Regions from separate parts of the Bacillus sp. JJ1127 genome, predicted to be linked through region 2. Evidence: riboswitches for the same ligand, from Rfam matches in the RefSeq annotation. Region 2 holds a riboswitch; the other holds the start of a gene.

Region 1 (4,105 bases), on a different contig from region 2:
GCAATACCACAAATAGAATACTATGATGGAGATATGGGGAATTAATAGGTTCACACCAAGAGAATTGAGGGGAATAACATGGAAATAAAAGTCGTTTTAACAGGGTATGGAGCGGTGAGTAAAGAACTTGTACGTTTAGTGTATGAGAAATCATTTACTTTAAAAGAAAGGTATCATATCGAATTTTTAATAGTAGGGATTGTTGGGCGGGATGTATCTATTTATGATGGTAACGGTTTACACCTAGAACAACTTCTTACTTTTGGAATAGGCACGAATGCGTTAGGAAATTATGCAGTATATGATCCGAAGGCAAAAGCGGAAATGATATGGAATGGTAATGTACTAATTGAGGCAACGCCTACTAACTTACAAAATGGCGAACCTGCAAAGTATTACATCCAAAAAGCAATCCAACATGAAATGGATGTTGTATGCATTTCGAAGGGTGCACTTGTTACAAATTGGAAAGAAATAAAAGAAAAAGCAAAGTCGAAAAATGTGCGTATTCGTTATAGCGGTGCGACTGCCGCAGCATTACCTACATTAGATATTGGACAATTTAGCCTAGCAGGATGCCAAATTGAAAAGATAGAAGGCATACTGAATGGGACAACGAATTATATCCTTACAAAAATGGATGAAAAAAATATAATTTTTCAACAAGCATTGCAAGAAGCAAAGGAACAAGGAATTGCTGAAACGAATCCTACATTAGACATAAATGGTATGGACAGCGCTTGTAAACTATTATTATTGGCAAATAGCTTGTTACAAACAGAATATTCACTGGATGATATATTTGTAAAAGGAATAGAACATATTACAAAGCAAGATATCCAAAAAGCAAAGGAAAAGAACAAATCTCTAAAATTAATAGCTACAGCATATAAAGATAGTTCTGGAATTGTTAAATTAAAAGTAGGTCCATGCGAATTGAATCAAGGTCATCCGCTTGCTAATGTCAATGGAACAGAAAAAGGAGTCACCTTCCATACAGATACGATGGGTAAAGTTACTTCCATTGGAGGTGCATCAAATCCAAGAGGGGCAGCTGCTGCGGCGTTGAAAGATTTGATTAATTTGTATCGAAAAGATATGTGATAAAAAAGAAGATCAGTTTTTAATAAAATGAGAATCACAACGAAAAATATTGACAAATAATTATTTTTGTGTTATGATTAATTATTTGTTAATTGACGTATTTTCCTCTAGCGTGATACATTTTAGTAAGAGCAATAACTTCACTAATCTATGTATCGAGGAGGAAATGTAACATGAAAATAGAAAATGGACTGTCAGTTTTAGAATTGAAAATCCAAGGATTTGAATTAAATCCAACATTACTTTGGGATGAAAAAGCAGCTATATTAGTCGATACTGGTATGCCAGGACAATTAAAGCAAATTCATGATGCAATGAATGATGTTGGTGTTCCCTTTGAACAGTTAAAAGCAATTATTTTAACTCATCAAGATATAGACCATATTGGAAGTCTTCCTGAAATACAACAGAAAGCAGATCAATCTATTGAAGTGTATGCACATGAACTAGATAAGCCATATATTGAAGGGCAATTGCATTTAATGAAAACAGATCCAAGTAAAATGAGTAAAGATCAGTGGGAAGCACTTCCAGAAGTTATGCAATTCCTATATAAAAATCCTCCTAAAGCAAAAGTAAATCAAATATTAAAAGATGGACAAAGATTGCCCTTTGTTGGAGGCATTGAAGTCATTCATACACCAGGGCATACGCCGGGACATATTAGTTTATATAGTGAAAAGCATAAAACATTAATCACAGGTGACGCTATGGTATATGTTGGTGGAAATTTAAACGGGCCTGTTCCGCGAACAACACCAGATATGAAAACAGCTACAGAATCGCTTAGAAGATTTTTAGAATTTGATATTGAGAGAGTGATTTGTTATCACGGCGGTGTTTGTGATTTGAATGTGAAGGAACAGATTGAAAAATTAGTAGGACTAAATAACTGATACTTCTATACTCATATATTTGACTGTTTTCTGAATTGTGCTATGATGAATATCAAAACTACATAGTTATTATCTATCCGCTAGGGGTGCCTATATAGGCTGAGATCAAAGAGTACTTTTGAGACCCTTGGGACCTGATCTGGCTCATACCAGCGTAGGGAAGTGGAAGTGACAGAAAATGATATTTATAATGTCCAAACCACTTTTTTTACTTGTCTAAAGAAAGTGGTTTTTATATTGATCATTTCTATACTGAGTACCTATATTAAGAGAAATTTCATTTAGATTTGGACTAAGTAGTTGAATCGTTAGTAATTGACTAATAAGAAATTTTATACATATTCATCGGAGGGATTTAAATGTCATTTTCACAGCTATTACGTAAAGAAGTTCATCCAATTTGGGAAGCAAGTTTCCAGCATCCATTTGTAAAAAAATTAGGGGAAGGAACGTTAGATTTATCTAGTTTCCGCTATTATGTATTACAAGATTCATATTATTTAAGTCATTTTGCTAGAGTACAAACGTTAGGAGCGGCAAAAGCTATTGAATTAGAAACAACAGCTCGTATGGCGCATCATGCACAAAATACATATCAAGCTGAATTATCACTGCATGAGAATTTTGCAAAAAAATTAGGAATCACTGAAGAAGAAAAGGCTTCTTTTGTTCCAGCGCCAACTGCTTATGCGTACACATCACACATGTATCGTGCTGCTTATGAAGGGCATTTAGGAGACATTATTGCAGCAATTTTACCATGTTATTGGCTTTATTATGAAATTGGTGAACGCTTGAAAGAATGTAAGCCTGAAGAACCGATTTATCGAGAATGGATTGCAGCATATGGATCGGATTGGTTCCGTACTTTAGTGGAAGAACAAATCGCACGATTAGATAGGATTGCTGCGACAGTAACAGAAGCCGATCGTAAGCGTATGAAACAACACTTTGTTATTAGTAGTCAATATGAATACTCGTTTTGGGAAATGGCTTATACATTAGAAAAGTGGCCAGTGAATGAAAAAGCAGAAGATGTAACTCTATAAGTCGGAATAGTTATAATCAGATATGAATAAAAAGAGGTATCATTCTTTAAGATAATTTGAAAATCCCGCTAATCCATAAATAGCGGGATTTGTCATTTCTGTATACAAATGTAGTTATCTATTGTCAATTATAGTTTTGTTTTTTTGTTTACTTTTGATGTAAGCAGGATTAAGATGTCTTTTAGGAATAGTAGTATTAAGCTATGAAACATGCCTTTGTATTGTGATTATTTAGAAGTGAGGAATGCTAGAAAAACAACAACATTTGCTTTACGATATAGAAGCTAAAAAATTGAAAGGGATGAGAAATTATGAAGAAACTTGATGTACTGTTAATGCTGCTCAGCTGCTTGTTTCCAATTGCGGGTTTTATGAAGCAAATCCCTTTAGAATTGTCATTGTTTATCGGGGGATTATTATTTTTCACTAGTTTCGGAAGTTACTATGCAAAACGAATGCATTCACGAATATGTAGTTGGTTAGCTTATGCGGCATTTATCACACTCCTTATGGCAATTTGGAATCAATACGTAACAACTAGCTCGTTACTAGCAAATGCAAAAATTGCAGCATGTATTGCTTTGATTCCATTCGTGTTCCGATTCCGTACATATGCAATTACTTTAGGTTTACTTGCATTATGGGGAGCTTTACTATGGGATATAAAACAAATCCAATCATTAGCAGTTCTTGGGCGTATTATGAACTTACTGACTACAGAACGATTGTATCTACTTATACTAGTAGTAGGCTTTATACTTGGTGGATTGCTTGCATACGCACTAAATCGTAACAATAGTAATGAAAAACAAGGAACAACAAATCTATTCAAACAAAAAAAGAAACGAATTAAGCCTACATTTAAGATTCGTATTCCGAGTTTGCCGAGATTAAAAGTTAAGATGTTAAAATTCGGCGGGAAATCTGCTAAATCAAAAGAAATACGTACGTATGAACCAAATCGTGAAGAAAGAGCTCCAACGTATCATACGGTGCCTACAGAGTACCAACATCAGAAAACAGAAACAACACAAGGCCAAACAAGAATGGAACGCA
Region 2 (12,858 bases):
CTTTAGGAACGGAGCCTAAAGTTGTATGAGAAGTGCTAGGACCTGTACGAACACGAAGGGAAGATACATTGACTGTATAGTTTCCACTTGCTGGTTGTACAGCTGTGTTGTTATTGTTGTTATTATTTGTAGAGCTAGCGTTTGAAGAAGCACCGGATACAAATTCGCTACTTACGTAACCAGTTTGACCATTATGGTTAATTTTAAGCCAACCATTTTCTTGGCCAATTACGTTTAATGCTTGTCCTTCATATACACGTCCTACAATGGAACTGGAATTATTTGGGCTTGTGCGAACACGTAATACATCAGCAGTAACTTTGTTGTTTCCACCTGCACTTACGCTTGTTTTTGCAGCGCCATTTTTTGACACAAATTCGCCATTAACATAACCAGTTTGACCATTATGGTTAATTTTGAACCAACCATTTTCTTCTCCAATCACGTTTAGTGCTTGTCCTTCGTAAACACGAGAGATGATATCGTGAGAAGTACTAGACCCTGCGCGAACGAGCAATACGTCAGCAGTCACTTTGTAATTTGAATTGTTTTGTGATGCGGCTTGAATAGCTTGTGCAGCAGGCTTTTGTGCATTTTGTTCAGGTGCAGCTTGAACGTTATCAAGTGTCGGGGCTGCGCCTCCTGCTACAGACACTGCCGCAAGACCAGCAAGATATTTTTTCATGTTTGTCGATTCCTTTCTGTCTGTAATATAGTGATGAAATATTTACCAACTGTTAAAAATTCTAAAAGGCATGTCGATTACTGTCAAGTCTTATAAGGGAATCCGAATATGACAAAAAGGTTACAAAACAAAATCAAGGTGTGAATTACCACCTTGATTTTCACTAGAAATCCATATATTGAAAAATGATTAGAGTGAAACTATACGCATTTAAGATAATGAGATGTCAGAAACCGAAAAACTTTGTACAAATGATTTTTGTAGTAATTTTGTGGTTGGACCAACTTGACCGTTCAAAATAGCAATTCCATCAAGATGTGTCATAGGTAAAATCTCCACGGTTGTTCCTGTAAAAAAGCACTCGTCTGCATTATAAACATCACGAATACTAAATAGTTCTTCTTGCACAGGGATTTGTAGTTTATTGGCTAAAGATAGAATATACTGACGGATAATCCCGTTTAAGATTAAATGATTGGCGGGATGCGTATAAAGAGTACCGCTTTTTACAAGAAAGAAATTAGAGTGGCTCCCTTCTGTGACGATGCCATTACGAACGAGAAGTGCTTCTTTACAACCTTTACGTTCTGCTTTTGTATAAGCTAATACATTAGGTAATAAATTTAGTGATTTAATATCACAGCGAAGCCAGCGTGCATCAGGTTCTGATATAGCGCGTATCCCATATTCAATCCATAGGGCAGGTCGTTCTTTTTTTGATATATAGGCATAGATTGTTGGGGCTACATCAAAAGAAAATGCATGTGCACGAGCTTGGACCCCACGAGATACTTGTAAGTAGACTGTTCCGTCTTCATGAAAGTTATTATTTTCGAGTAATTTGTAGAGTAATGTAATGAGTTCAGCTTTGGAGAATGGAAGTGTTAATTCGATTTCGTCCATTGAGCGATATAATCTTGTTAAATGTGGATCTAATAAGTGCAGGTTTCCTTTATAGATACGAATGACTTCATAGACGCCATCACCAAATTGTAATCCCCGTTCTTCTAACTGTATGTACGTTTGTTTTTTATTTGTATCAATAACAGTATCATTCCATAATACAAATCTTTCGTATGTCAATTTACGTCCCATCCTTTCTTAATCGTTTGAATAGTGAGTCGTGATCAAAGTAAGGGTGCTACTATATCACTTACTAAAGTAAAAAATCCTTTTGGTTGTTGTTATGTAAATTCTTTTCATGATGCTATTTGTAGGTAGCAAAAAATGTGCTGGAAATAAAAAGGGGCTAGCCTGTAAGGATCAGATGAATAAGGGCCATCAGTGAAGGTGAAAATTTTTTTATTGTATTTTGCATATACAAATTCGAAAATGAGCAATAAGAATCCTGCTTTTTACGATAAAAAAAGCAACATTCAGCATGAATGTTGCATAAGGAGGATAGCTATGTTTCATAGGGACATTGTCTTGTTAAAGGCTTGATGGATGACAAATCAGAACGTCCTTTAAAGACAATTCGTGTTACTTCCAGTAACACTAGAAAATTGTTAACAAAAGTTCCTAACATTCCCCAAAGGAAACTTTTCATAAAGTTTGAAATGAGAGACGGGGAATATATGCGACTTTGCTTATAAATTCAATTATAAAGATGTTTCATAAATTTTATGTAAATATTTAGTGAAGATTATGTAATTTTAACATCTTAGTATATAGTTCCAAATACTATGTTTAGGAAAGAGATGATGAATGAGGATGAAAAAAAGACGCCGGGATTACTCGGCGCCCTTTTTGTCTTCTTTAATAACGGTTTTTACTTCGCCAGTCTTGATTTTGTTGCTGTCAGAGAAGCGAAGTAAATCTCCCTCAATGAGTTTATCAGACATGTGCAGTTCATTTTGTGCACGGTCAATCATTGCTTGAGCTTCATCTTTTGGTACTTGTACGACCTCGCCTGTTTCGCGATTATAGAATGTATTATTTGTGTACATATATTGTTCTGTTACAAAGCTTCCATCGCGAAGAACAACGAATGATTTATAATCTGGTGAGAATACATCATGACCGAAGTGAATGTCATTGCTTGAATCAACACCAAGTAAGTTTAGAATTGTAGGTTTAATATCAATTTCACCCGTTGGTTTTGAAATTGTTTTACCTTCTTTTTGACCTGGAACATGAATAAACATTGGTGTTTTTTGTAAGTTCATATGATCAAATGTTGTAATTTCTTCTTTGCCTAAGAACTGTGCCATTGCACGGTTATGATTTTCAGAAATACCATAGTGGTCACCGTAGAATACGATAACAGAGTTATCGTAAAGACCTTCTGCTTTTAGACGTTCAATAAAGTGTTTTAACGCTTCGTCTAAATAACGAGCTGTTACTACGTAACGGTCAAATACACCATCACCAGAGTTATAAGGTTCAATGAACTTTGTTCCCTCATCGTAATCAAATGGATAATGGTTTGTTAAAGTAAGGAAACGTGTATAGAACGGTTTCTTAATATTTTTTAACATATCCACTGATTGATCAAAATACTCAATATCTTTTAAACCCCACCCTAGTTTTGTTTCAGGTGTAATTTTATAATCTAATTCGTTAAAGTAACGATCGTAACCAAGTGCAGGGTACACGATGTTACGGTTCCAGAATGTTGCGTTGTTTGCATGGAATACAGCTGTGTAATATCCTTGCTGACGCAGAATTTCTGGGGTTGCTGTATATTCATTGTTACCGTGTGTAAAGAATACAGCACCACGGTCTAATGGGTATAGCGATGTATCTACTAAGAATTCAGCATCTGAAGTTTTTCCCTGTCCAGTTTGGTGGAAGAAGTTATTAAAGTAATAACTTTCTTTTGCAAATTGGTTTAAGAATGGTGTAACTTCTTGACCATTTACAGTTGCACCAATTAAGAATGTTTGTAGTGATTCAAGAGAAACGACAATTACGTTTTTCCCTTTGGCAACGCCAAACATATTTGGATCCGGTTTACTTTGATTTGTTTTTACATAGTTTTCTGTTTCTTGTAATTTGCTACCATCAGCAAATGCTTTTTGTGAACTTGATTTTGCTTGCAAGCCAAGGTCATATACTTGGTGTGTATATAAACCTAAGTTTTTTACGAGCATAACACGGTCAAATGAACGAGTTAATAGCTCTGGGCGCTCAGTTTCTGCAAGACCTAAGTTTGCGAAGAAAATAGCAATAGTTGAAACGAAATATAAAGAACGCATTGGACGTGATACACGTTCCGTTTTTGCGAAGTCTTTCTTTTTCTTTAATAGCACGAAGAAAAGAATAATATCGGCAAATGCAACGATGATTTTGTAGTTAAGTAGTTCTTTTACACTGGATCCTAGCTGTCCAAAGTTGGATGTTTGGAAAAGGACTGGTAAAGTAACGAAGTCATTGTAGAATCCATAGAACATTACGTTACCAACAAGAATGATTGTTAAAACACAATCAATTCCAAGTGCTATATAGTTCCGTTTCTTCCCTTTTGCGAATAATGCAAGACCCACAAACAGTAATGATGTCGCTAATGGACTAATGAATAAGATAAATTCTTGCATGAAAGATTCAAGTTTTAAATCAAAGCTCGTACGTGTAATAATGTAAGTTTTCAGCCATACAGCCAAAGCAACGAACAGAGTAAAACGTACATTATGAAATTGTGATTTTAAAGATTCCTTCATCCATTCCACCCTTTCTCTATCAGGCTTGGTCGATTTTGGAGCGAAAAATGCTAAAATAAAAAATACATAGTTTTCTTTGCAATGAGTAGAGTTTTTGATATTCACCCATGTACGACTTTAACTATGCATACCCTTTTGGTTTCTTTTGTTGGTTCATAAGTATAACGTCATCTCTGTATTATACAACAAAATTCAGTTCTGAGAAACACTATAACATTTTACATCTTTTTGTATTTTTTAATTGTTACTGCCAGAGAAAACTTTAACATTGGTTTATATGCTCGTCAACTAGAAAATATAACAAAGATAAAGGGGAATGTTAAGCAGAATTCAATATTTTATATTAAGAAATATAAGTAGAAAGTATGATGTAATCCGCTAGGAAGCCATTATTATGAGGGAACATGGTTATATAAATCCATTTTAATTTTTCAATATACAAGTCGCTGCTATGCAGAATAAAACATGACCTGCACTTGTATTCTCCCTTTGTTTTCATCCTTATATGTGGTAGGAAAAGGCCCTGACGGTCAGATGCTCTCGTCCATCTAAAAAAGGGGGGATGTCGGTTTTTTAACTTGTATCTATATAGAAAATATACGAACGCTTGTTCTTTTGTTTGTTATCTGTTAAAATGAAATTCCATTGGTAAGCTATGTGTATATTTGATGAACTTTTTCTTAAATAACGAAGCTAGTTTTTTAGAAGATATATCTGTTTTTTTGATAATGAAAAAAAGTATGGGGGCTGTTTATATGGAGCGGAAATTTTCAGTCGAAGCGTTTTGGAAGAAAGTAAAACATGTAGCAAAACAAGCAGGACAGTCGGTTATTTATGCGAGTTTATTACTGTTTTATGTGTTGCAAAGGCCAGATGTTCCTAAACGGGTAAAGGCAACAATCATCGGAGCGCTTGCTTACTTTATTGCACCAATTGATGCGATTCCAGATTTTATAGCTGGGATTGGTTATACGGATGATTTAGGCGCATTAACGGCTGCATTATTGCAAGCATCTATGCATGTAAATGAAGATGTGAAGGAAAAAGCACAGATGAAATTAGCGGATTGGTTTGGTTCGGATATAGATACATCGTTTATCGATCAAAAATTAGATCAATAGGTGAGAACTGTCATAGACTGACAGTACGAACATAAGCGAGGAAGTGCACTATGCCATCAGGAAAAACACATACGAAAATAAACTTACTTTCCCTGCCGATTGTTTTGTTTATGCTTGTTTCATATGGACTAACAAATTTTGATTTTCTATTAACTTTTGGGATTGGATTTTTAATTGGTACGTTTTTTTTAACACCGGATTTAGATACTCATAGTAATGCCTATAATAAATGGGGATTACTTCGGATCTTTTGGTATCCGTATCAATGTGTGATGCCTCATCGTTCTTTTTTAACGCATACGATTGTAATAGGTGACCTTATTCGTATCTTGTATATGCTACTAGTCTTTTCTCCATTTCTATACATATTAAATGAAACAGTATTAGACGGAAAGCTAGTAGAAATGGCAAAAGAGCACGATGTATCATTAGTGACATTTGTAATGGGAGTTATTGCTGCAAGCGCACTTCATATTATAGCGGATCAATTGAATACACGTCGTAAAAGAATTATGCGAAGAAAAAAGAAAAGACGAAGAAGATAAAGCACTTGCGAATTGCGAGTGCTCTTTTAGTGTTTCAAGGTTGATTACAACGTTTAATCAAACGTTTGTTTAAGCAGAGGAAGGTTGTGGTGATAGCTTTTCTGAAAATAAATCAAACGTTTGTTTAAAAAAAGTTATTTTATTATTCATAAATAGAAAATGGATAAATAAGCAGAAATTCGGTTTAAAATAATAAAATTTTCAAAAAATATCCCCAAAAAGGAAATGATATGGTAAAGTATAAATATAGTGATATGAAAACGTTTTCCTTGGACGTTTTTTATTTTAGACTGAAAGGTATGATGACCGGATAGTCTATTGATATGATTATGAGGATTTTAAAACAGGGGATTACAGAAAGGGAGAGGGACAATGAACACATGGACGCAAGTTTACGATCCGTTCGGTAACATTTGGGTTTCCGCAGCGGTCGCACTTATTCCAATTATCTTTTTTTTCTTGGCTTTAGCAGTTTTTCGCATGAAGGGGCATGTGGCAGGATTTATTACAGTGGTATTAACAATTTTAGTTGCAATATTTGCATATAAAATGCCGTTTACAATGGCAATGGCAGCAACTGGATATGGTTTTTTATACGGGTTATGGCCAATTGCATGGATTATTATCATGTCGGTATTCTTATATAAAATTTCTGTAAAAACAGGACAGTTTGACGTAATTCGTGCATCTGTATTATCAATTACGAATGATCACCGTCTACTCGTTATCTTAATTGGCTTCTCATTTGGAGCGTTTCTGGAGGGGGCAGCAGGATTTGGTGCACCAGTAGCAATTACTGCTGCACTTCTTGCGGGTCTAGGTTTAAATCCTTTATATGCGGCTGGGCTTTGCTTAATTGCTAATACAGCACCAGTAGCATTTGGAGCGATGGGGATTCCGATTACAGTTGCGGGGCAAGTAACAGGTATTGATCCGCATAAAATCGGGCAAATGGCTGGGCATCAATTACCATTCTTATCAATGTTTGTTCCGTTCTTTATCGTATTTTTAATGGATGGCTTCAAAGGAGTAAAACAAACGTGGCCTGCATTATTTGTAGCTGGCGGTTCCTTTGCTATTACACAATTTATTACAGCAACATTTTTAGGGCCAGAGCTTCCGGATATTACATCAGCGCTTGTCAGCTTAGTATGTTTATCGTTATTCCTGAAAGTGTGGCAACCGAAAGAAATCTACCAATCTAATCAAGAAAATGCTGAAGTGGCAGCAACGACTGCATCTATGCCAAGATTAACAGCGGGAAAAGTCGTAAAGGCTTGGTCACCATTTATCATTTTAACGATTATGGTAGTTATTTGGAGTCAGAAATTCTTTAAATCTTTATTTGCTCCAGGCGGGGCTCTAGAAAGTCTTGTCTTTAAGTTTGAAATTCCAGGTTTGCACAATCTAGTAATGAAGGCAGAACCGATTGTAAATAAACCAACGCCTTATGAAGCAATATTAAAGTTGGATGTTATATCGGCGACTGGAACAGCAATTTTAATTGCTTGTATTATTTCAATATTTGTGTTGAAAATGAGTGCAAAACAAGCAGCTGAAACGTTTAAAGAAACCTTACAAGAATTAAAGATGCCGATTTTATCTATCGGTCTTGTATTAGGATTTGCATTTATTGCAAACTATTCTGGTTTATCATCGACACTAGCATTAGCATTGGCGGCAACAGGTGGATTATTCCCATTCTTCTCACCATTCCTTGGCTGGCTAGGCGTATTCCTAACAGGATCGGATACATCAGCAAACGCATTATTCTCTAATCTACAGGCAATTACAGCGCAACAAGTTGGTGTAAAAGAAGTATTGCTTGTTGCGGCTAATACAACAGGTGGTGTAACGGGTAAAATGATTTCTCCGCAATCGATTGCGATTGCGTGTGCAGCAGTAGGACTTGCTGGAAAAGAATCTGACTTATTCCGATTTACATTAAAGCATAGTCTATTCTTTGTAACCATTGTTGGTATTATGACATATGTACAAGCTTATTATTTAACGTGGATGATACCGTAAGCAATAGTCATCAATTTAACACAAACAAGCCAGGTGCTGAAAGCACCTGGCTTGTTTCATAACCCTAACTCGATGGTTACGCACGGCATGAGAGACTATTCATCCCCGATTAAGGTTTCAATTTATCAACTGTTCGAGAAGGCATATCGACTAGCAGACAAAAAACGATATGTAAAAATACAATTCATTTATTTGTATTTTTCTGATTATCGTGTATGATGGGAAAGTATTGAAAATTAAATCAGTGATAAACTAGGGGTGCTTAAGTGATGCTTAGGCTGAGAGAGAAGTGCGATAACTTCTTAACCCTTTGGACCTGATCTGGCTCGTACCAGCGTAGGGAAGTTAACGGCTTTACATAACAATGTCTTTATGAGCCAGGTCCTTGTTTTACTATGGACCTGGCTTTTTTATTTGGTATGCGCTGGCCACAAGTTTTGTTCTCGTCCTTGTCACAAGAAAAGCGGAACCGATCATTACGATTGGGTGAAGTGCAAATCAAGATACTTGAAACTAATTAGGAGCCGACTCGCGGTTCTGAGCAAAGAAGGTTTCTTGAAATGATAAAGGGGAGGAAACACAAATTATGAAGCAATCTGTTTCAGCTGAGCAAATTGAATTGAAGTCGAGTTTACCAGGGAGTAAGAAAGTCTATGTTGATGGACTACGTGAAGGTATGAAAGTACCAATGCGTGAAATTGAGCAAAGTGAAACAAACGGTGTACCAAATCCACCGATTCGTGTATATGATACGAGCGGTCCATACACAGATCATGCGTACAAAGTTGAGCTAGAAAAAGGAATTCCAGCGCCGCGCCATGCTTGGATTGTTGAGCGCGGGGATGTGGAAGCGTATGAAGGGCGCGAAATGAAACCAGAAGATGATGGTGTGAAGGCAGCATCTCAGCATACACCAGTCTTCCCGCAAATGGATCGCAAGCCGCTTAGGGCAAAGAAAGGTGCAAATGTAACACAAATGCACTATGCACGTAACGGTATTATTACGTCTGAGATGGAGTATGTTGCGATTCGGGAAGGGATGGAACCAGAATTTGTTCGTAAGGAGATTGCTGAAGGACGCGCGATCTTGCCAGCAAACATTAACCACCCAGAAGCAGAACCGATGATTATTGGACGCAATTTCCATGTGAAAGTTAATGCGAATATCGGAAACTCTGCTGTATCTTCTTCTATTGCGGAAGAAGTAGAAAAGATGACTTGGGCAACACGCTGGGGTGCGGATACTATTATGGATTTATCAACGGGAAAAAATATTCATACAACGCGTGAATGGATTATTCGTAACGCGCCTGTACCAGTTGGAACAGTGCCAATTTATCAGGCGTTAGAAAAGGTAAATGGGATTGCTGAAGATTTAACGTGGGAAGTATATCGTGATACGTTAATTGAACAAGCAGAGCAAGGCGTGGATTACTTTACAATTCATGCTGGTGTACTACTTCGTTACATTCCAATGACAGCAAAGCGTATGACAGGGATTGTTTCACGGGGCGGCTCGATTATGGCGCAGTGGTGTTTATACCATCATAAAGAAAACTTCCTATATACTCACTTTGAAGAAATTTGTGAAATTATGAAACAATACGATGTTTCCTTCTCTCTTGGAGATGGATTACGTCCGGGTTCGATTGCAGATGCAAATGATGAAGCACAATTCTCTGAGCTTGAAACACTTGGTGAGTTAACAAAAATTGCTTGGAAGCATGATGTGCAAGTAATGATTGAGGGACCAGGACATGTACCGATGCATTTAATTAAAGAGAATATGGAGAAAGAAATTGATATTTGCCAAGGTGCACCGTTCTATACACTCGGACCTTTAACAACAGATATCGCACCAGGATATGACCATATTACCTCTGCAATTGGTGCAGCAATGATCGGCTGGTTTGGTACTGCAATGCTTTGCTATGTAACGCCGAAAGAGCATTTAGGATTACCAAACAAGGATGATGTTCGCGAAGGAGTTATTACGTATAAAATTGCAGCTCATGCAGCTGATCTTGCAAAAGGGCATAAAACAGCGCAACAACGTGATGATGCACTTTCAAAAGCTCGCTTTGAATTCCGTTGGCGCGATCAATTTAACTTATCTTTAGATCCTGAACGTGCAATGGATTTCCACGATGAAACATTACCAGCAGAAGGAGCAAAAACAGCTCATTTCTGTTCCATGTGTGGTCCGAAGTTCTGCAGTATGAGAATTTCACACGATATTCGTGAATATGCAAAAGAAAATGATTTAGAAACAACGGAAGCAATGGAAAAAGGTATGGAGGAGAAAGCTAGAGAATTTAAAGAAGCTGGTAGTCACTTATATCGATAAATAGAGTATACGATTTTGAACACCTCTTTACTTCATTGATCACATGTACTTAACTTAAATATAGAAGCCCCCTTCGCTAAGACGGTAGCAGAGGGGGCTATTATTATTTCTCCTTTAAGAACGTTCGATCTTTTAAGAATAAATTCCAGAAGAAGATAAAGCCTGGAAGCAAGATTGCGATACCAATCGCATAGAGAATAAGCAAGGCGTAAAAAGTTTCTTTCGTTGTAAAACTTGTAGATACAGTGACATCTGGATAAATGATATATGGTAGATGTGCAACGCCATAAGCGTAGCTTGCAAATGCATATTGTGCAACAACTGCTAAAACAGCGATTCGCGGCCAGCCGAGTGAATCGTATTTTTTATTTGTCCACCAAAGGGAAGAGTATCCGATGACAAATAAAATAATGGAGACTGTAAACCAAGGAAATTGTTTAATTAATCCTTGCATGAGCCAGTGCGTTTCTGGGTCCATAACAACAAGGGCGATAATTGCTGTAACGAGTGTTGCTGGACCGAGTATGATGGCATTACGTCTATAAAGACGATACGTATCCTCTGAGCGTTGTTCTCTTGCAAAATCAGCTAAAAAAAGAGAGGACAGGAATAGCTCAGAAGTTAATCCGAATAACATATAACAATAAATTACAGGGCTTGAAAGAAGCTTTCCGTATAATAGAGCTTCTTTGCCTCCAGAAGTCGTAATATAGGCGCCTTCTGTTACGGGTAAAACCGTAATTAGCAAGGCGGGAATTAAAAGTCCAGTAATACCAGAAATAACGCGCATGGTATGTTCATATTTTGGTACGGAATAGGCAAACACCATAAATGTACTACGAATGGCGACGAGAACTAAAATTAATGTCACAGGTACGAACATGACCGTTGCAAGGGTGAAAGTCGCTTTTGGAAAGAAACCAAGAAATGCAACAACAACAAAAACAAGGAACGTATTAGTGACTTCCCAAGTGGGTGATAAGTAACGGTTGGCAAGCTTTCCAGCAAGTGTTGGAAGCTTGGCGTATACCATGCCCCAAAAACCAGCTCCGAAGTCAATGGAGCCTAACATGCTATATACGAAGATAAGAGCCCATAAGATGATAATCGCAATACTTGCTTCATGCACGAGAATCTCCTCCTTGCTGCTTTAAATCATTTTGTAATGGATGTCTTCTAAAGAATGTCCGTAGTACGAAAATCGTTAAAGCGCCTAGTCCAATATACAAAATGACGAATACTACAAATAAAGGTCCGACAAAATCAGCGCGTGTGGCCGAATCGATTGTGCGCTGCATTCCATAAATTGTCCAAGGTTGACGACCGCTACAACTGAAAATCCATCCGCATTCAATACCGAACATCATAATCGGTCCACATGCAGCAGTTCCCCATAGTAGCCACTTCGGCAATTCTGCTCCTTTTTTTCGATAAATAAAGTACCAATAGAGAAGAGCAATTGTTGCAACAGCAAAGGTAAATGTGGCTGTACCGACCATTAAATCAAAGAATGTGTGGGTATAAAATGGTGGCCATGTTTCTTGTGGAAATGCATTTAACCCTGTTACAACGGTGTTAGGGTCTAATCCAACTAGTAAGCTGAGCATATTGGGAATTTCCAGGGCATAGTTTAATTCATGGGTTACAGGATCCACCAATCCACCAATCGCTAGAGAAGCGTGGGATTTCGTATCAAATAATGCCTCCGCTGCCGCTAATTTTTCTGGAGAATGCTCATGTAAAGCAATTGCGGATTCATGGCCGGAGATCCACATCGTTGCACCAGTAATAAATGTGACGACAAGCCCTAAAAATAATCCTTTTTTATGATAAGCAATTTCCCGTGCGCTTGTATTTCGTTTTAATAATTTAAATCCAGCGATAGAAGCGATGACAGCCGCTCCGGTTGCATAAGCAGTGATTACAACGTGAAAGGAGCTTGTGAAAAAGCTCGGATTAAAGAATGCTTTCCATGGATCAACGTTAAAAACGGAACCGTCTGGATGCATAGAAAAGCCCGCAGGTGTGTTCATCCATGTATTTGCTGAAGTGATTAACACAGCGGATGCAGTAGCACCGAGCATAACGAAAAAGAGAGATACGAGTCTCATAAATGGAGGTAATTTATCGGCTGCATATACATAAATAGACATAAATAACGCTTCTAAGAAGAAGGCAAAAATCTCAATTTGAAAGGGTACAGAAATTACCTGACCGACAATTTTGGCGAACCCGGGCCAAAGAAGTGAAATTTGTACACCGACAATTGTTCCAGTTGGAATTGCAACGCCGAGAAGGATGGCGAAAGCCTTTGTCCATCTTTTTGCCATGACGGCATAATCTGAATCTTTTTTCCAGTGATATAATACTTCGCTTATAAAAATCATTAAAGATAGTCCGATTCCAAGTGTTGCGAAAATAATGTGGAATGCTAATGATGAACCGAAGAAAGCCCGTGACAAAGTAACAG

The links. Region 2 has a riboswitch for thiamine pyrophosphate ahead of thiC (phosphomethylpyrimidine synthase ThiC). Riboswitches for the same ligand answer to the same signal wherever they lie in the genome.
Region 1: linked by a shared signal. The riboswitch ahead of tenA (thiaminase II) and the one ahead of thiC (phosphomethylpyrimidine synthase ThiC) in region 2 are both predicted to bind thiamine pyrophosphate.

The regions. Positions count from the first base shown of each region.
Region 1 is NZ_JBALQK010000211.1:7,540-11,644, reverse strand. It holds gene V7183_RS19360 (homoserine dehydrogenase) at 79-1,104, shown strand; gene V7183_RS19355 (MBL fold metallo-hydrolase) at 1,278-2,000, shown strand; TPP riboswitch at 2,073-2,178, shown strand; gene tenA (thiaminase II) at 2,360-3,049, shown strand; gene V7183_RS19345 (DUF3959 family protein) at 3,361-4,105, shown strand, end outside.
Region 2 is NZ_JBALQK010000131.1:1,436-14,293, forward strand. It holds gene V7183_RS13460 (C40 family peptidase) at 1-685, opposite strand, end outside; gene V7183_RS13465 (D-amino-acid transaminase) at 896-1,780, opposite strand; gene V7183_RS13470 (LTA synthase family protein) at 2,419-4,347, opposite strand; gene V7183_RS13475 (YkvA family protein) at 5,103-5,468, shown strand; gene V7183_RS13480 (metal-binding protein) at 5,519-6,013, shown strand; gene V7183_RS13485 (lactate permease LctP family transporter) at 6,386-8,041, shown strand; TPP riboswitch at 8,286-8,401, shown strand; gene thiC (phosphomethylpyrimidine synthase ThiC) at 8,628-10,388, shown strand; gene V7183_RS13495 (cytochrome d ubiquinol oxidase subunit II) at 10,492-11,517, opposite strand; gene V7183_RS13500 (cytochrome ubiquinol oxidase subunit I) at 11,510-12,858, opposite strand, start outside.